Aminobacter aminovorans: one gene and its partner. The protein of the gene in region 2 interacts with the protein of the main gene of each other region in a pairwise test. Links are inferred from orthologs where the notes say so. Each region holds a gene or a part of one and is shown on either strand. Other genes may lie near its edges. The genes, in order: cysK and cysE.

What was found.
Region 1: the proteins of cysE (region 2) and cysK interact in binary tests that used the Escherichia coli proteins (3 or more experiments, as listed by UniProt). The link is inferred for Aminobacter aminovorans from one-to-one orthologs.

What each region holds. Positions count from the first base shown.
Region 1 is NZ_UFSM01000001.1:67,915-75,037, forward strand. Bases 1,663-4,480 are described here. They hold cysK (cysteine synthase A), read left to right. Parts: upstream 1,663-2,490; coding sequence 2,491-3,471; downstream 3,472-4,480. Other genes in these bases: DY201_RS00335 (LysE family translocator), read left to right, coding at 1,719-2,336; DY201_RS00345 (RNA polymerase sigma factor), read right to left, coding at 3,664-4,480. Outside these bases: DY201_RS00325 (SulP family inorganic anion transporter), read left to right, coding at 1-221; DY201_RS00330 (Hsp70 family protein), read right to left, coding at 248-1,504; more of DY201_RS00345, read right to left, coding at 4,481-4,908; DY201_RS00350 (YciI family protein), read right to left, coding at 4,910-5,260; DY201_RS00355 (glutathione S-transferase family protein), read left to right, coding at 5,530-6,150; DY201_RS28870 (hypothetical protein), read right to left, coding at 6,396-6,548; DY201_RS00365 (ArsR/SmtB family transcription factor), read right to left, coding at 6,836-7,123.
Region 2 is NZ_UFSM01000001.1:3,533,855-3,540,997, forward strand. Bases 2,127-4,964 are described here. They hold cysE (serine O-acetyltransferase), read right to left. Parts: upstream 4,051-4,964; coding sequence 3,202-4,050; downstream 2,127-3,201. Other genes in these bases: DY201_RS17415 (hypothetical protein), read left to right, coding at 2,127-2,825; DY201_RS17420 (DUF3126 family protein), read right to left, coding at 2,871-3,074; DY201_RS17430 (enoyl-CoA hydratase-related protein), read left to right, coding at 4,181-4,963. Also shown: DY201_RS17405 (transglutaminase-like cysteine peptidase), read left to right, coding at 360-965; DY201_RS29100 (hypothetical protein), read left to right, coding at 1,188-1,352; DY201_RS17410 (gamma carbonic anhydrase family protein), read right to left, coding at 1,349-1,882; more of DY201_RS17415, read left to right, coding at 2,091-2,126; DY201_RS17435 (HD domain-containing protein), read left to right, coding at 4,965-5,555; DY201_RS17440 (alpha/beta fold hydrolase), read right to left, coding at 5,559-6,335; DY201_RS17445 (DUF192 domain-containing protein), read right to left, coding at 6,371-6,886; DY201_RS17450 (cold-shock protein), read right to left, coding at 7,027-7,143.

The DNA of each region.
Region 1 (7,123 bases), 3.5 Mb from region 2 along the record:
TCGACTGCAGCCGTGTGCCATTGCTCGATTCAACGGCGGCCATTGCAATCGAGGGCGCCGCACGCAAAGCCGGCAAGGCCGGCGTCAGGTTCTTCATAACAGGCGCTTCGCCGCAGACGCGGCGAATGCTGGTTACCCACGGCGTCCGGCAGCCGCTGGTCAGCTATGCAGCCTCGGTGGCGGAAGCGGTTGAACTGGTGAGGGCCGACAAGGCAACGTGAAACCGGTTGCCTGATGATCAGAAGCGTCAGGCAAACTTGCGCTGGGCGTCGAGGGCGAGTCCGAGACCGACCGAGCCGAAGGCGTCGCCCTGGACGATCTGGGCACCCGGCACCAGCGCCAGGATGCTTTCGCGCGCCAGCGGGATGGCGGTCGAGCCACCGGTCAGAAACACCGCAGTGATGTCCTTTGCGCCGACCTGGGCTTCGGCAAGCGTGTCGGCGACGGTCGCGGTGACGCGTTCGACGGCACTGCGGATCGTATCTTCCAGGCCTCGCCTGGTGAGCGGCGCGGTGAATTTCGCCCCGGGCAGCTTGACGTCGATCGTCGCTTCGGCAGCGTCGGTCAGCTCGATCTTGGCCTTTTCGACCTTGGTCGCCAGCGCGTGGCCGAAACGCTGGTCGACAACCTCGATCATCCTGTCGATGAGATCGGGCCGCTGCGCCTCGAAGCGGATCTGGCGCAGGTCGAGCATTGCCTTGGGGGTATAGAGCAGGTTGATGCGCTGCCAGGTCGCCAGGTCGATGAAGTATCCGGCCGGCAGGTTGCGCTTGCCGTCCTTGGTCGGGGTGAGATAGCCGAGCTCGGGCATGATGTGGGCGATCGAGAGCAGGCGGTCAAAATCGGTACCACCGATATGGACGCCGCGATTGGCGAGGATGTCGGCCTTGCGATCGCCGGAGGCGGCACGCTCGGGCGAGACGCGGACGATCGAGAAGTCGGAGGTGCCGCCGCCCATGTCGACGATCAGCGCCAGTTCTTCGCGCGTCACCGTGCGCTCATAGTCGAGCGCGGCCGCGATCGGCTCGAACTGGAAGTCGATGTGCTTGAAGCCCTGTGCGCGGGCGGCCTTTTCAAGCTCGCTCTGGGCAGCCGCGTCGGCCTCGGGGTTGTCGTCCACGAACTGGACCGGACGGCCAAGCACGACGTTTTCGACCGGCTCGCCGACGTGGTTTTCGAGGCGGTCCTTGAGATGGCCGACGAACATGCCGACGATGTCGGTGAAGGCGATGTAACGCGCCTTGATGCGGGTCTTTTCATGCACCAGCGAGGAGCCGAGCACGCTCTTCAGGGCGCGCATCAGCCGGCCTTCGGCGCCGTCGGTGTATTCGCCGATGGCGCGGCGGCCAAGGGCCGTCTGGTTGTCCTCGAAATTGAAAAAGATGGCCGACGGCAGCGTGACGTTTTCACCCTCGAGCGCAACGAGGCGCGGACGGCCGTTCTCGATAACGCCGACGGTTGAATTGGAAGTGCCGAAGTCTATGCCGCCGAAAGCCGGTCGCATCGCCTGGTCCTGAATTTTCTGCATGAATGAATGGGCGACCCCAAGCTTCTGCCGGGCCGCAATCGGACCGTGCGCCTACACGACGGGGCGACGATTGTCGATCTCTTCCGGGCATTTTCCGGGAAAATGTGATCGCTGGCCCAATCCCCGCGGCATTCCATGGAAACCGGTTTCGTGCGATATCGCAGCCATTCGAACGAGCCGGATATCCGCCATGACCCTTACAGGTTTTCTTGCCTATAGCGGTGCGCTGGCCATCGCTGCCGCCATTCCCGGTCCGGGCGTGACGGCGCTGGTGGCGCGTGCGCTCGGCTCGGGCTTCCGCTCCTCGCTGGCCATGTCGCTCGGCCTGGTGGTCGGCGACCTGACCTATCTCACCGCCGTCGTGCTTGGCCTTGCCTTTGTCGCCCAGTCCTTCGGCATGGTGTTCCTGGCAATCAAGTGGCTCGGCGTCGCCTACCTTGCCTGGCTCGCCTGGAATTTCTGGACCAGCGGCATCACGCCTGAGACCGTCGAGACGAAGAAGGGCAAGGGCGGGCTGTTCTCGAGCTTCCTCGCCGGGCTGACGGTGACGTTGGGCAACCCCAAGACGATGATCTTCTACCTGGCGATCACGCCGACGGTGGTCGACCTGCACGCACTGACACTTGGCGACTACGGCATTCTCGTCGCCATCACCATTGCCGTGCTGCTGGTCGTGCTGGTGCCCTACTTGCTGCTGGCCTCGCAGGCGCGCTGGTTGCTCAAGACGCCGCGCGCGCTCAAGCTGCTCAACCGCACCGCCGCCGGTTTCATGGTTGGCGCGGCCGCTGCTATCGCCGCCCGCCAATAAGCAGACGGCCCGGAATTTCATTCCTCATAATTGGCGTTCACGGAAACATGTTTCCGTGAACCTTGGCTAATCAGCACGAGACCCACTCGGAATCTGCCCTGCGACCTCCTATCTTCGCAGTTCACATCTCAGGCCTTTTTCGGGAGCGAAATCGATGAACAAGCCCGTTACCTCCACGCGCCTACCAGGTCGCGGACGCATCTATGGCTCCATCACCGAAACGATCGGCGACACGCCGCTGGTGCGGCTCGACAAGTTCGCCAAGGAGAAGGGCGTGGCGGCGAACCTGATCGCCAAGCTGGAGTTCTTCAATCCGATCGCATCGGTCAAGGACCGTATCGGCGTCGCCATGGTCGAGGCACTGGAGGCCGACGGCCGCATCGAGCCGGGCAAGAGCACGCTGATCGAGCCGACCTCCGGCAACACCGGCATCGCGCTCGCCTTCGCCGCGGCCGCCAAGGGCTACAAGCTGATCCTGACCATGCCCGAAACGATGTCGATCGAACGCCGCAAGATGCTGGCGCTGCTCGGCGCCGAACTGGTGCTGACCGAAGGCGCCAAGGGCATGAAGGGCGCAATCGCCAAGGCCGAAGAGCTGGTGCAGACCATTCCGAACGCCATCATTCCGCAGCAGTTCGAGAACCCGGCCAACCCCGAGATCCATCGCCAGACGACGGCCGAGGAGATCTGGAACGACACGCAAGGCGGAATCGACATCTTTGTTGCCGGCATCGGCACCGGCGGCACGATCACCGGTGTCGGCCAGGTGATCAAGGCCCGCAAGCCGTCGCTGCATGTCGTGGCAGTCGAGCCCGAGGGTTCGCCGGTGCTGTCGGGCGGCCAGCCCGGCCCGCACAAGATTCAGGGCATCGGCGCCGGCTTCGCGCCCAAGGTGCTCGACACGAGCGTCTATGACGAGATCATCAAGGTTTCCAACGAGGATGCGGTGGCAAACGCCCGTCTCGTCGCGCGTCTCGAAGGCGTGCCGGTCGGCATCTCCTCAGGTGCAGCGCTGCAGGCAGCCGTCATCGTTGGCTCGCGGCCGGAGAATGCCGGCAAGAACATCGTTGTGGTGATCCCGTCCTTTGCCGAGCGATATCTCTCGACGGTGCTGTTCGAGGGACTGGGCGGGTAAGTCTTGCCGTCTACCTTGGTGCGCCTTCTCTCCTTGCGGGAGAAGGCGCTCCGGCTGGCTCCATACAGAGGTTCCTTCTTCAGCCTCTCATTTCTTCCAACCCCCTCATCCAACTCGGCGCTGCGCGCCGAGCCACCTTCGCCCACAGGAGGAGAAGGTAAGATCGTGGCACCCGGCTTTCCGCTGGAGGCTTTACCCGCCGCCCAGCGCCGCCCGCTTGCGCTTGAGGAAGTCGCGTACGGCCTGGTCGGATTCGAGGCCGATGGCGAGTTGGTAGGCCTTGTCGGCCTCACCCGCGTTTCCCGCCAGTGACAACAGTTCGGCGCGCGCTGCCCAATAGGGCTGGTATTCGTTGAGCCTTGGGTCGTCGATGGCGTCAAGCAGGGCCAGGCCTTGTTCGAGCGCGCCCGCATAAGCCACCGCCACCGCATGGTTGACGGCAATGACCGGCGAGGCCGAAAGCGTCATCAGGCCGGTATAAAGGGTTGCGATCGCCATCCAGTCGGTGCGGCCGTCAAAGCGCCGCGCAGCATGAGCCGACTGGATCGCCGCCTCAACCTGGTAGCGGCCGATGCCGTGCAAGGCGCCGGCGCGCTGAAGTAATGCGTCGGCCTCGCCAATCAGGGCGCCATCCCACAACAAAGTGTCCTGTTCGCTGAGCGGCACGAATTCACTCAGCGGACCGCGGCGGGCTGGCCGCCGTGCCTCGGCATGCAGCATCAGGGACAGCAGGCACAGTGCCTCCGGTTCGTCTGGCAGCAGGTCGACCACCAACCGGCCGAGCCAGATAGCTTCGGATGCGAGGTTGCGGCGGCGGGATTCGGCACCACTGGCATCCGTCCAGCCTTCGGAGAAGGCGGCGTAGATCGCTTCCAGAACGGCCCGCAGCCTTTCGGCGAGTTCGGCCTTTTCAGGAATGCGAAACGGGACGCCGGCTTGCCTGATGCACGACTTGGCCCGCACCAGGCGCTGGCCCATTGTCGAAGGCGAGACCAGGAAGGCCGAAGCGATGGTGGCGGCATCAAAGCCGAGGACTGCCTGCAGGATCAGCGGCGCGCGCACGCCTGCCTCGATCGCCGGGTGGGCGCAGGCGAACATCAGGCCGAGCCGGTCGTCGGGAAACTTCTCGCGCGCCATCTCCTGCTCCAGTTCTTCGCCGATCAGACGCAGATGCGCCTGGCCGGCCTCCCCGGTCATGCGTCGCCGCTGCTGGTCGACGGAACGCCGCCGCGCCACCGTCAGCAGCCAGGCCTCGGGATGGTTCGGCACGCCCGTCTCGGGCCATCTCGACAAGGCCGCGGCAAAAGCGTCGGCGAGTGCGTCCTCGGCACCGGCGACATCGCGGGTGCGCGCCGAAAGATAGGCAACGAGCCTGCCGTAGCTCTGGCGGGCCGCGGCTTCCGCCGCCGCCCGCGCCTGTTCGGCAGCTGGCGCCATGCTAGCGGGTCGGCCAGATCGGGCGCACTTCGACGATGCCGTAATTGGCGCTGGGGCAGCGCGCCGCCCAGCCGAGCGCGGCATCGAGATCCGGCGCCTCGATGATGTAGAAGCCGCCGAGTTGCTCCTTGGTCGTGGCGAACGGGCCATCGAGCACTTCGGTCTTGCCGTCGCGAACTCGAACCGTGGTGGCCGACGACGCGCCGCGCAGGCGCTCGCCCGAAACCATGGCTCCAGCTTTGATCAGCGCTTCATTGTAGGCCATATAGGGCGCGCTCATCTTCTCCTGGTCTTCCCGACTTGCCGCCGCAAGCGGTGTGTCGTCGTGATGAAGCAGAAGCATGTACTGCATTGTCGTCTCCTGTTGTTCCCGGCCGCGTCGTCGCGGGCCGAACGGAAGTCGCGCCACTTCGACGGATTTCTACAGGCTAGCAGAGTTTTTTTCGGCCGCGCGCCGGTGGACTACGAAAAACGACCCCGATTGCGGGGGATCATGAAGGCAGCAGAGCCGTAGCGGCTGGACCGGCGAAAAATCGATCCTGGCAAGCGTGTGCCCGCCTTGAGCAGGATGTCGGCGGCATGTCATATCCGAGCGCCGGGGAAGAACGGCTGGGGGCAGAAATGTACAGGCTTTACACACGCGCCGGCAGCGGCGGCTTTGTCGTCGAGGCGGCTTTCGCACTGGCGGGTGTGCCATTCGAGCGCATCGAGGTGGTCAAGGGCGTCGAGCCCGCAGCAGAGTTCCGCAAGATAAGCCCGCTTGGCCAGGTGCCGGCGCTGGTGCTGCCGGACGGACAGGCGATGACCGAGTCGGCTGCGATGTGTCAGTTGATCGCCGAACGCCATCCCTACGCCCGGCTGGCACCTTCGGTGGATGCGTCTGGGCGCGCCGACTTCCTGCGCTGGATGGCTTTCCTGACATCGGTGACCTATCCGGCGCTGCTGCGCGAATATTACGCCCATCGCTATACCACGGACGCTCTTGGCATCGAGGCGGTGAAGGCAGCCGCGATCGCCGAGGCGGAGCGCAGCTTCGGCGTTGTCGAGGCGGCACTGCAAGACCGGGACTGGCTCGCCGGCACGCATATGTCGATCGCCGACGTCTATCTGCTGATGCTGGCGTATTGGCACCCGGAGCCGGGCAAACTCGCTCTCGCCTGGCCCAACATCGCGCGCCTGTGCACGGTTCTCAAGGAGGATGCCGTGCTGACGGAGCTGAACGCCAGCCACGCCATGTGGTGAAGGCGGAACGGCCCGTATGAACGGGCCGTCAAGGCGTCCGCATTCGCGAAGAAGCAGCGCGCCAGTTCGTTATCGTGTCTTGAAGAGCTCGTCTTGAGGTTTGCCGGCTTGCGCCGCCGGCGGAGCGAGCAAGCCTTAGAGGCGCGTGGCGACAATCGCCCGGCGTTCGCCGCGCAAGGTGGTCGAGCGGTGATCGCTGGTCGGCCGCGCGATGCGGCTTTCGTGACGTCCGGTAACAGTCATGCTCAGTGGAACGTCACGCGCGACTGAAGCGTGTTTGTGCGGCGCGCGCAGGCAGGTCCCGGACCGCGCATGTAGTGGCGTTCGGGGCGGTAGGTCGGTGCGATGAATTCGCGAAACGCCACAGCGGCGTAAGTGAGGTGGTTCCAGATAGCCATTGTTCTTATCCCTGTCCGCCCGGGGCTCGTCCCGAACGTGAAAGCGATCATAGCCGGCGGGTGTGAATCTTCGGTGAACGCGATGTTAATCTTCGTGTGAAAATGCGCCCGATCAGGGCTGAATAGTGTTTTTTTCTAGGCATTTAGGCCGGATGGGGGAGCATTGGTTAAGATGTGTCTTTTGCGCCACCGATGTAACGGCCGATTGCCGCGAAACTATCCACAGGTTTCGCAGCGCGGTTACATCGGCAGAGGCTGTCAGCGGCGTGACTGCGACGGATCGGGCGTCAGGCGAGGAACAGCTTCTCGAAAGCCTGGCGCCCCGGCGGGGTGAATTCGACGACGCGGCTGCCTGTGGGGCGGCGCGCCCATTTCTCGGCGAGGATCTTGTCGAGGATGGCGGTGCCCAGCGATCCCGCCAGATGCGAACGCCTGACGCTCCAGTCGAGACAGGCGCGGCACATCGGCCGGCGCGAGGCACCGAGCGTCGACGTATCGATGCCGATGGCGGCGAAGAAGCCCTGGCCCGCCGGCCCGAGCCGGATCTCCTCGTCGTCGCGGAGGATGATCTCTTG
Region 2 (7,143 bases):
CCACATAAGCGCACGCCCCGCAGTTGAACCCACCTGGCGACGGCCCACCCCTTCGTCATCCTCGGGCGGAGCAGGAGCGAAGCGAACTGCGGAAGCCGGCCATCCATGCCGTGACGACCAAGCGTCGCAGCACCCGCAGAACAGACAGCCAAACAGTCACCGGCGTTCGCCAGCCAAGCCACCGAGCAAGGCCTGCTGCCAATTCGGTAAAATTGCAATCAAATTCTCTGCAGATTTTATTATTATTCTATTCTTTGTTTCCGTAATTTCTCTCTTGTTTTTACTCAACATCTACTTCGTAGTTTTGCGTCAAATAAATCCACGCCTGTCATTGTCACCTCAAACGGGGAGACAAGAAAATGAACATGCGTCGGGGATGGCTTCTGCTTCTGGCCACGACAATTCAGGCAGGCGCCGTCAGCGCCGCCATGGCGACACCGGCCGTCATGCAGACCAACGGCCGCACCACCCAGCCGGTCGGCCATTACGAGCTGTGCAAGCGCTCGCCGATCGAGTGCAACGAAAAGACCGCCAGCAACAAGCCGGTAGAGCTGACCCGCAGCCTGTGGAAGGCGATGATCGCCATCAACGACAAGGTCAACACCGACGTCGCGCCACGCACCGACATGGAAATGTGGGGCCAGGAAGAAGTCTGGTCCTATCCCGACAACGGTGCCGGCGACTGCGAGGACTATGTGTTGGAGAAGCGCCGCAAGCTGATGGAACTGGGCGTCCCCGCCGGCAACCTGCTGATCACCGTCGTTCGCCAGCCCAATGGCGACGGCCATGCGGTGCTCACCGTGCGCACCAGCCTCGGCGAATACATCCTCGACAATCTCGATACGCGGGTTCTGGCCTGGGACGAGACCGAATACACCTATCTCAAGCGCCAGTCGGAGCGAAACTCGGGCGTCTGGATTGCGATCAACGACGGCCGCGCCGACGCGGTGGCGTCGGTTCGCTAGGCGCTGCAGCCCCGGGCGCGCCCATCAGAGGCGCGCCAAGGCCGCTGGAGCACTTGGAATCGGTGCCTGCCTTCGGAAATCCGGTTCCGGTTTTTCGAGGGCATGCGCTGGCGAGAACCCCGGTCGCGTCCCCACCCTCCCCGTCCCCAACGACCGGGTCTAGGAGCCGGCCCAATCCCCGGGCCGGCTCCGCCTTTTCAGGCAAGCCAGGGAGCGTCAGCCATGCCGCCAGGCAAAGTGGTCAGATTCAACAGGCATCTCGCTGGACGAATTTCCATCGGCGGCCTCGCCCTGGCGCAGAAGACGCCAAAGCCTAGCGGCTTGCTTCAGAGTCTAGGCATCGCAGTGCTGATCGCCACCGCCTTCGCGATAGGCTACGTCGCCTAGTCCGCCACCTTCTTCACCCCGGCGGCAAACCGGCGCTGGTTGGCGACATAATCATCTGCCGACTTGCGCAACCGGTCGGCGGCTGCGTCATCGAGTGTACGGATCACCTTGGCGGGCGAGCCGACGATCAGCGAATTGTCGGGAAATTCCTTTCCTTCGGTCACCAGCGCACCGGCACCCACGAGGCAGTTCCTGCCGATCCTCGCGCCATTGAGCACGATCGCGCCCATGCCGATCAACGAATTGTCGCCGACCGTGCAGCCATGCAGGATAGCCCTGTGGCCGATTGTGCAGCCCTCGCCGATTATGAGCGGAAAGCCCGGATCGGTGTGCATCACCGTATGTTCCTGGACATTGCTGCGGGCGCCGATGGTGATCGGCTCACGGTCGCCGCGGATGGCTGTGCCGAACCAGATGCCGACGTCGCGCCCGATCCGGACATCGCCAACCACCGTCGCGTCGGGTGCGATCCAGTTGGTGGAGCGGTCCTCGAACTGCGGCTCGACCCCGTCGAGAGCGTAAAGCGGCATCGTCAAATCCTCTTCGTTTGCGCGCGCAAACTATGGAGGGCATCGCCACAAGGCAAGCGTGCAGCACGGCCTTAACGCGCCGTTAACCATACGCACGCAATGTCGGTGCGATATCGGGCTCCTGGAAGCAACGGAGCGAAGGTTACCGACCCGGCAAGGCCGACTGTGCGAACCCGCATACGAGCCGCCGCTGCTCTGGAGACATCAGATGAAGCAAGAGGCGACCGAAAGTTCCGGTTTCGACGTCGTCGATTCGGCGCTGATGATGAAGGTCTTCTATGGCTTTGCGGTGCTGGCGGTGCTGGCGGTGCTGTCGGTGGCAATCAGCCTGGGCGGCCGCTGGTTCGGCCACACCATCGCCCTGGCCGGCTATACCGACGAGGTCGCACCACGCGAAATCGTCATCGGCAACGACGTCATTTCCGCCCCTGCCAATATGATCCGGTTCGAGAAAGCCCGCCGCGACGGCATTGCCGGGCGCCTCGACCTCTATCTGCGCTGGCCCGAAATGGACGGCTACAGCGAGGCGGCACGACTGGCATTCAACAATCTCGACGGCCACAAGCGCATCGTCTTCCTCAGCCTCGAGCCGCGCATGATGGCCCGCGACATGAGCGGCCGCCTCGCGCCGATCTACAGCGAACTCACCGTCAAGCCGGGTGTACCCGGCCCGGAGGGCATGACACTGTTCGGTTTCACCGAAAATTCCGGTTATCTGAATGAGGTGCTGGCGGTTGCCTCGCGCAACGGCGAGCCGCCTTTTGTCGCGCGCTGCCTCAGCGGCGCCGAAGCCGAAGAATCTCTGGCGCCTTGCGAGCGCGACGTCTTCGTCGGCAAGGACCTGAGCCTGACCTACAGATTTCCGCGGGAACTTCTGGGAGAGTGGCGTGAGCTGGACCGGGCGGTGACCGGGAAGGCGAATGCCATGCTGCACGTGAAGTAGAGGCCGCGCGAACGTCGCCGCGCGGCGCAGGGGCCGACCGATAGATCAGGCCAGATCGACGTCGAGAATCGCCATCGAGAAATTGTAGTCGCCGTCGTCCTCGTCCTTGAAAACGATGCCGAGGAATTCGTCGCCGATATAGACTTCGGCCGAGTCGTCCTTGCGCGGACGTGCCTTGACCTGAAGGTTGGGGTTCTGGAACTGGCGCTTGAAATAAGCGTCGAGTTTTCGGATTTCTTCCGGCTTCAACTGGCTTCTCCGGCTTGTCGTTAAGAGACGCGCTTCTGACACGCCAACCATGGCGCTGTAAAGGCGAGGCTTCGCTTACCCCCGCGCAAATCGCGCCAGCGCCCGTCATGGGCGTCAGCACCCAACCTCAGATGTCGAAGCTGACGACGTGATCCATCGTCTGCGACGGCAGCAGCTGGTCCATCTGGCTCGACGGGCGGTCACAGCCGGTTTCGCCGACGACGCGCGCCGGAACGCCCGCCACCGTCTTGTTGTGAGGCACGGGCGACAGCACCACCGAACCGGCAGCGATCTTGGAGCAATGGCCGATTTCGATGTTGCCGAGGATTTTGGCGCCGGCGCCGATCAGCACGCCGTAGCGGATCTTGGGATGGCGGTCGCCGCCGGCCTTGCCGGTGCCGCCCAGAGTAACGCCATGCAGGATCGAGACGTCGTCTTCGATGACGGCCGTTTCACCAACGACGAGGCCGGTAGCATGGTCGATGAAGATGCCCTTGCCCATGCGCGCGGCGGGGTTGATGTCGGTCTGGAATACCGAGGACGAGCGGCTTTGCAGGTAGAGCGCAAAATCCCTGCGGCCGCGGTTCCACAGCCAGTGGGCCAGGCGATGCGTCTGGATGGCATGGAAACCCTTGAAGTACAGCACCGGCATCAGATAGCGGTCGCAGGCGGGATCGCGGTCGTAATAGGCCTGGATGTCGGTGCGCACGGTGTCGCTCCACTCCGGCCTGTCTTCGAGCATGGCATAGAATGTCTGGCGGATGAGATCGGCGCCAAGATCCTGATGAGCCAGGCGTTCGGCCAGGCGATGGATCACCGCCTCCTCGAGCGTGTCCTGGTTCAGGATAGTGGCATAAAGAAACGCCGCGAGCAGCGGATCACCCGCCACGGCATCCGTCGCCTCGTCGCGCACCGATCGCCAGATCGGATCGACCGGCTTCAGCGAGCTTGGGCGCGCTGCGGATATGGTGTTCATCGACGGTCTCCGTTCACTGCCGGCTTGTGCAATCCCGCGCGGGACATATAAGCCAGATGTTAGCACGATTGAACTCAATTTTCCTTAGTGCTCGATCAAGTGGATTTGGTTCGCGGATATTCAAGGCGCCATGGAAACTGAACCCTTGCTGGTCTCGACGGCCGACGGCGTAGCCACGATCGTCATCAACCGACCGGCGCGCAAGAACGCCATCACCCAGACCATGTGGATCGACCTGGCCGATCACGTGCTCCGGCTCTCGTCCGGGCCTGACGTCCACGTCATCGTCCTGCGCGGCGCAGGCCAGGATTTTTCCGCCGGCGCCGACATCTCCGAGTTCGATACGCTGCGTGGCGACGCCGACAGCGCGCGTGGCTATGAGGCGACCAACTCAGCCGCCTTTGCCGCCCTTCGCAACAGCACTGTTCCGGTCATCGCCGCGATCCGTGGTATCTGCTTTGGCGGCGGTTTCGGCCTGGCGGCCGCCTGCGACCTGCGGATCGCCACATCGGACGCCCTGTTTGCCGTGCCTGCGGCGCGCCTTGGCCTTGCCTACCCGCAGGATGCGATGGGCGATATCGTCTGGGCCGCCGGCCCGCAGATGGCGAGATATCTCACCTACACCGCCGGCCGCATAGAGGCTCAGACAGCGCTTTCGGCCGGCTTCCTGCTCGAAATCGTCGAAGCCGAGCGCTTCGAAACCCGCATCGGCGAAATCGCCCGGACAATCGCCGAAAACGCGCCGCTGTCGGTGCGCGCCTCCAAGGCCGCCATCCGCGCCGCATTGAGCCACGATGCCGGCGAAGTTGCCGTCGCCCAGTCCGCCGGCGACGCCACCTTCCTGAGCGACGACTATGCCGAGGGCCGCGCCGCCTTTGCCAGCCGGCGCACACCCGTATTCAGGGGGCGGTGAGATGTCTTTGATAAACGACGCCATCAGGGCGGAACTGTCCGCCCTCTATCTCGCCGACGACCGCCACTACCACGGCATCAGGCACATCGAGGCGCTTTTGCGCCTGCTTGCAGAATACCGTTCCCAGTTCGCCGACCCCGACGCGATCGAGGCCGCAATCTGGTTCCATGACGCCGTCTACGACAGTCGCGCCAAGGACAACGAGGCGCAAAGTGCTGCGCTTGCCGCCGAAAAGCTCAAAGGTCAGGTTGACGCCCCTCGCCTTGGCCGCATCATCAAGACGATCGAAGCCACCGCCACCCATGAGGTGCCTGCCTTCGAAGAGGCGACAGCGAAAAGCGACGCAGCCTTGCTGCTCGATATGGATCTATCGATCCTCGGCGCCCCGGCAGACAACTTCGATGCCTATGAAGACGCCGTCAGGCGCGAATATGGCTGGGTCAGGGATACGGATTGGCGCGCCGGACGCGGGGCCGTGCTGCGAAACTTCCTGGCGCGGCCGCGCATCTTCCACACCGACATCTTCGTGGACCGCTTCGAAGCTCAGGCGCGGGCCAATATTAAGCGCTCGCTGGCAAAACTGGGCAGCTGACCCTCAGATCGGATGCTCTGCGTAGAACTCCAGCACACGCTTCTTGAACGTCCTGTCGCCGACGGCCAGCATGTGGTCGCGGCCCTCGATGTCGAAACTCTCGCCATGCGGCATCAGGCGCGCCAGTTCATCAGGCGATCCGGCGATATCGTCCTTGGTGCCGACGGCAACCAGGGCCGGCTGCATGATCCGCCGGATGTCGTTGTCGGGCACCAGTTCGCGCGAAGTTGAGATGCAGGCGGCGAGCGCCTTCCTGTCGCTGCGTGTCTGATCGGCGAAGGCACGGAACATCTTGGCCCGTGGCTGCGTGATGGCGGCGGGATCCTCGGCCAGCAATGCGGCCGCGATCGGGTCCCACTCACCGACACCGTCGACCATGCCGATGCCAAGGCCGCCGAACACCAACGTCGCCACCCGGTCGGGAGCTTCAAGCGCCATGAATGCCGAGACGCGAGCACCCATCGAATACCCCATGACATGGGCCCGCTCGATGCCGAGATGGTCGAGGAGCGCCACGGCATCGCCGGCCATCTTGTTCGGCGTATAGTCGGCCTCGTTGTAGCTCTTGGTCGAGCCGCCATGACCACGATGGTCGAAGGCGATGGCACGGTATCCCGCTTCGGTCAGCGTCTTGAACCAGCCCGGCGACACCCAGTTGACGAAGTGGCTGGAGGCAAAGCCATGGATCATCAGCACCGGATCGCCGCTGCCGGCGCCGGTCGGCGGCAGGTCGAGATATGCCAGGTCGAAACCTTCATGGGAAAAATGCTCGAGTGCCATCGTTGCTCCGAATGGTCTTTGGCCGAGGTCTGGCGTCAGCCCGGATTGCCGGCCGCCGCCGCTATCGCCCGATGCTTGAGCATAACGCCGTCGGCGATGCCGGTCCTGGCGGCAGTGCCTGCCTTAAGCTCGAGCACGAAGCGCGCCGGCTCGTCGGGCGCGATCACGGCCTCGGAAAACGGCGTGCCGGGCAAGATGTCGAGCACCTTGCCGTCGGAACCAACAAAGACCAGGTCGAGCGGCAGCGGCGTGTTCTTCATCCAGAAGCCGACCGGCTGGGTCTGTTCGAACACGAACAGCATGCCCTGGTCGTCGGCGAGGTCCTTGCGGAACATCAGCCCCATCGAGCGTTCGCCCGGTTCGTCGGCAATCTCGATGCGGAAAGACACGTCGCCTTTGGCGGTCGCGGCGATCAGCGGCTCGGCATCGACGGGCAGCGCCATCGCCTGTTGTGCGGCAACTGGTCCAGTCAGAGCAAATGAAACGACGAAAGCGACCGCAAGCAGCGCAGCGCCGAAGGCTCCAGCCAGCAACGATTTTCGTATGATCATCAAATCCATCATCGGGGCGCGTTGGCGTTTCTGGTCAGGCCGATCCGAAAATGGTGGATTTCAAGAACCGGAACGGACACCCGATTCCGTGATGCCGAAAGCGCCGAAAACCGCCATTTGCAGGCCGCCTCACCTGAGAGCTAGTGCGAAACCGGCAAGGTCCCTAGATCGGGGTGAATTTCGGCAGCCATAAGGCCTTTGTCGCCCTTGCCGAAACGAACCAGCACCACCTGCCCCGGCCGAAGCTCGGTGACGCC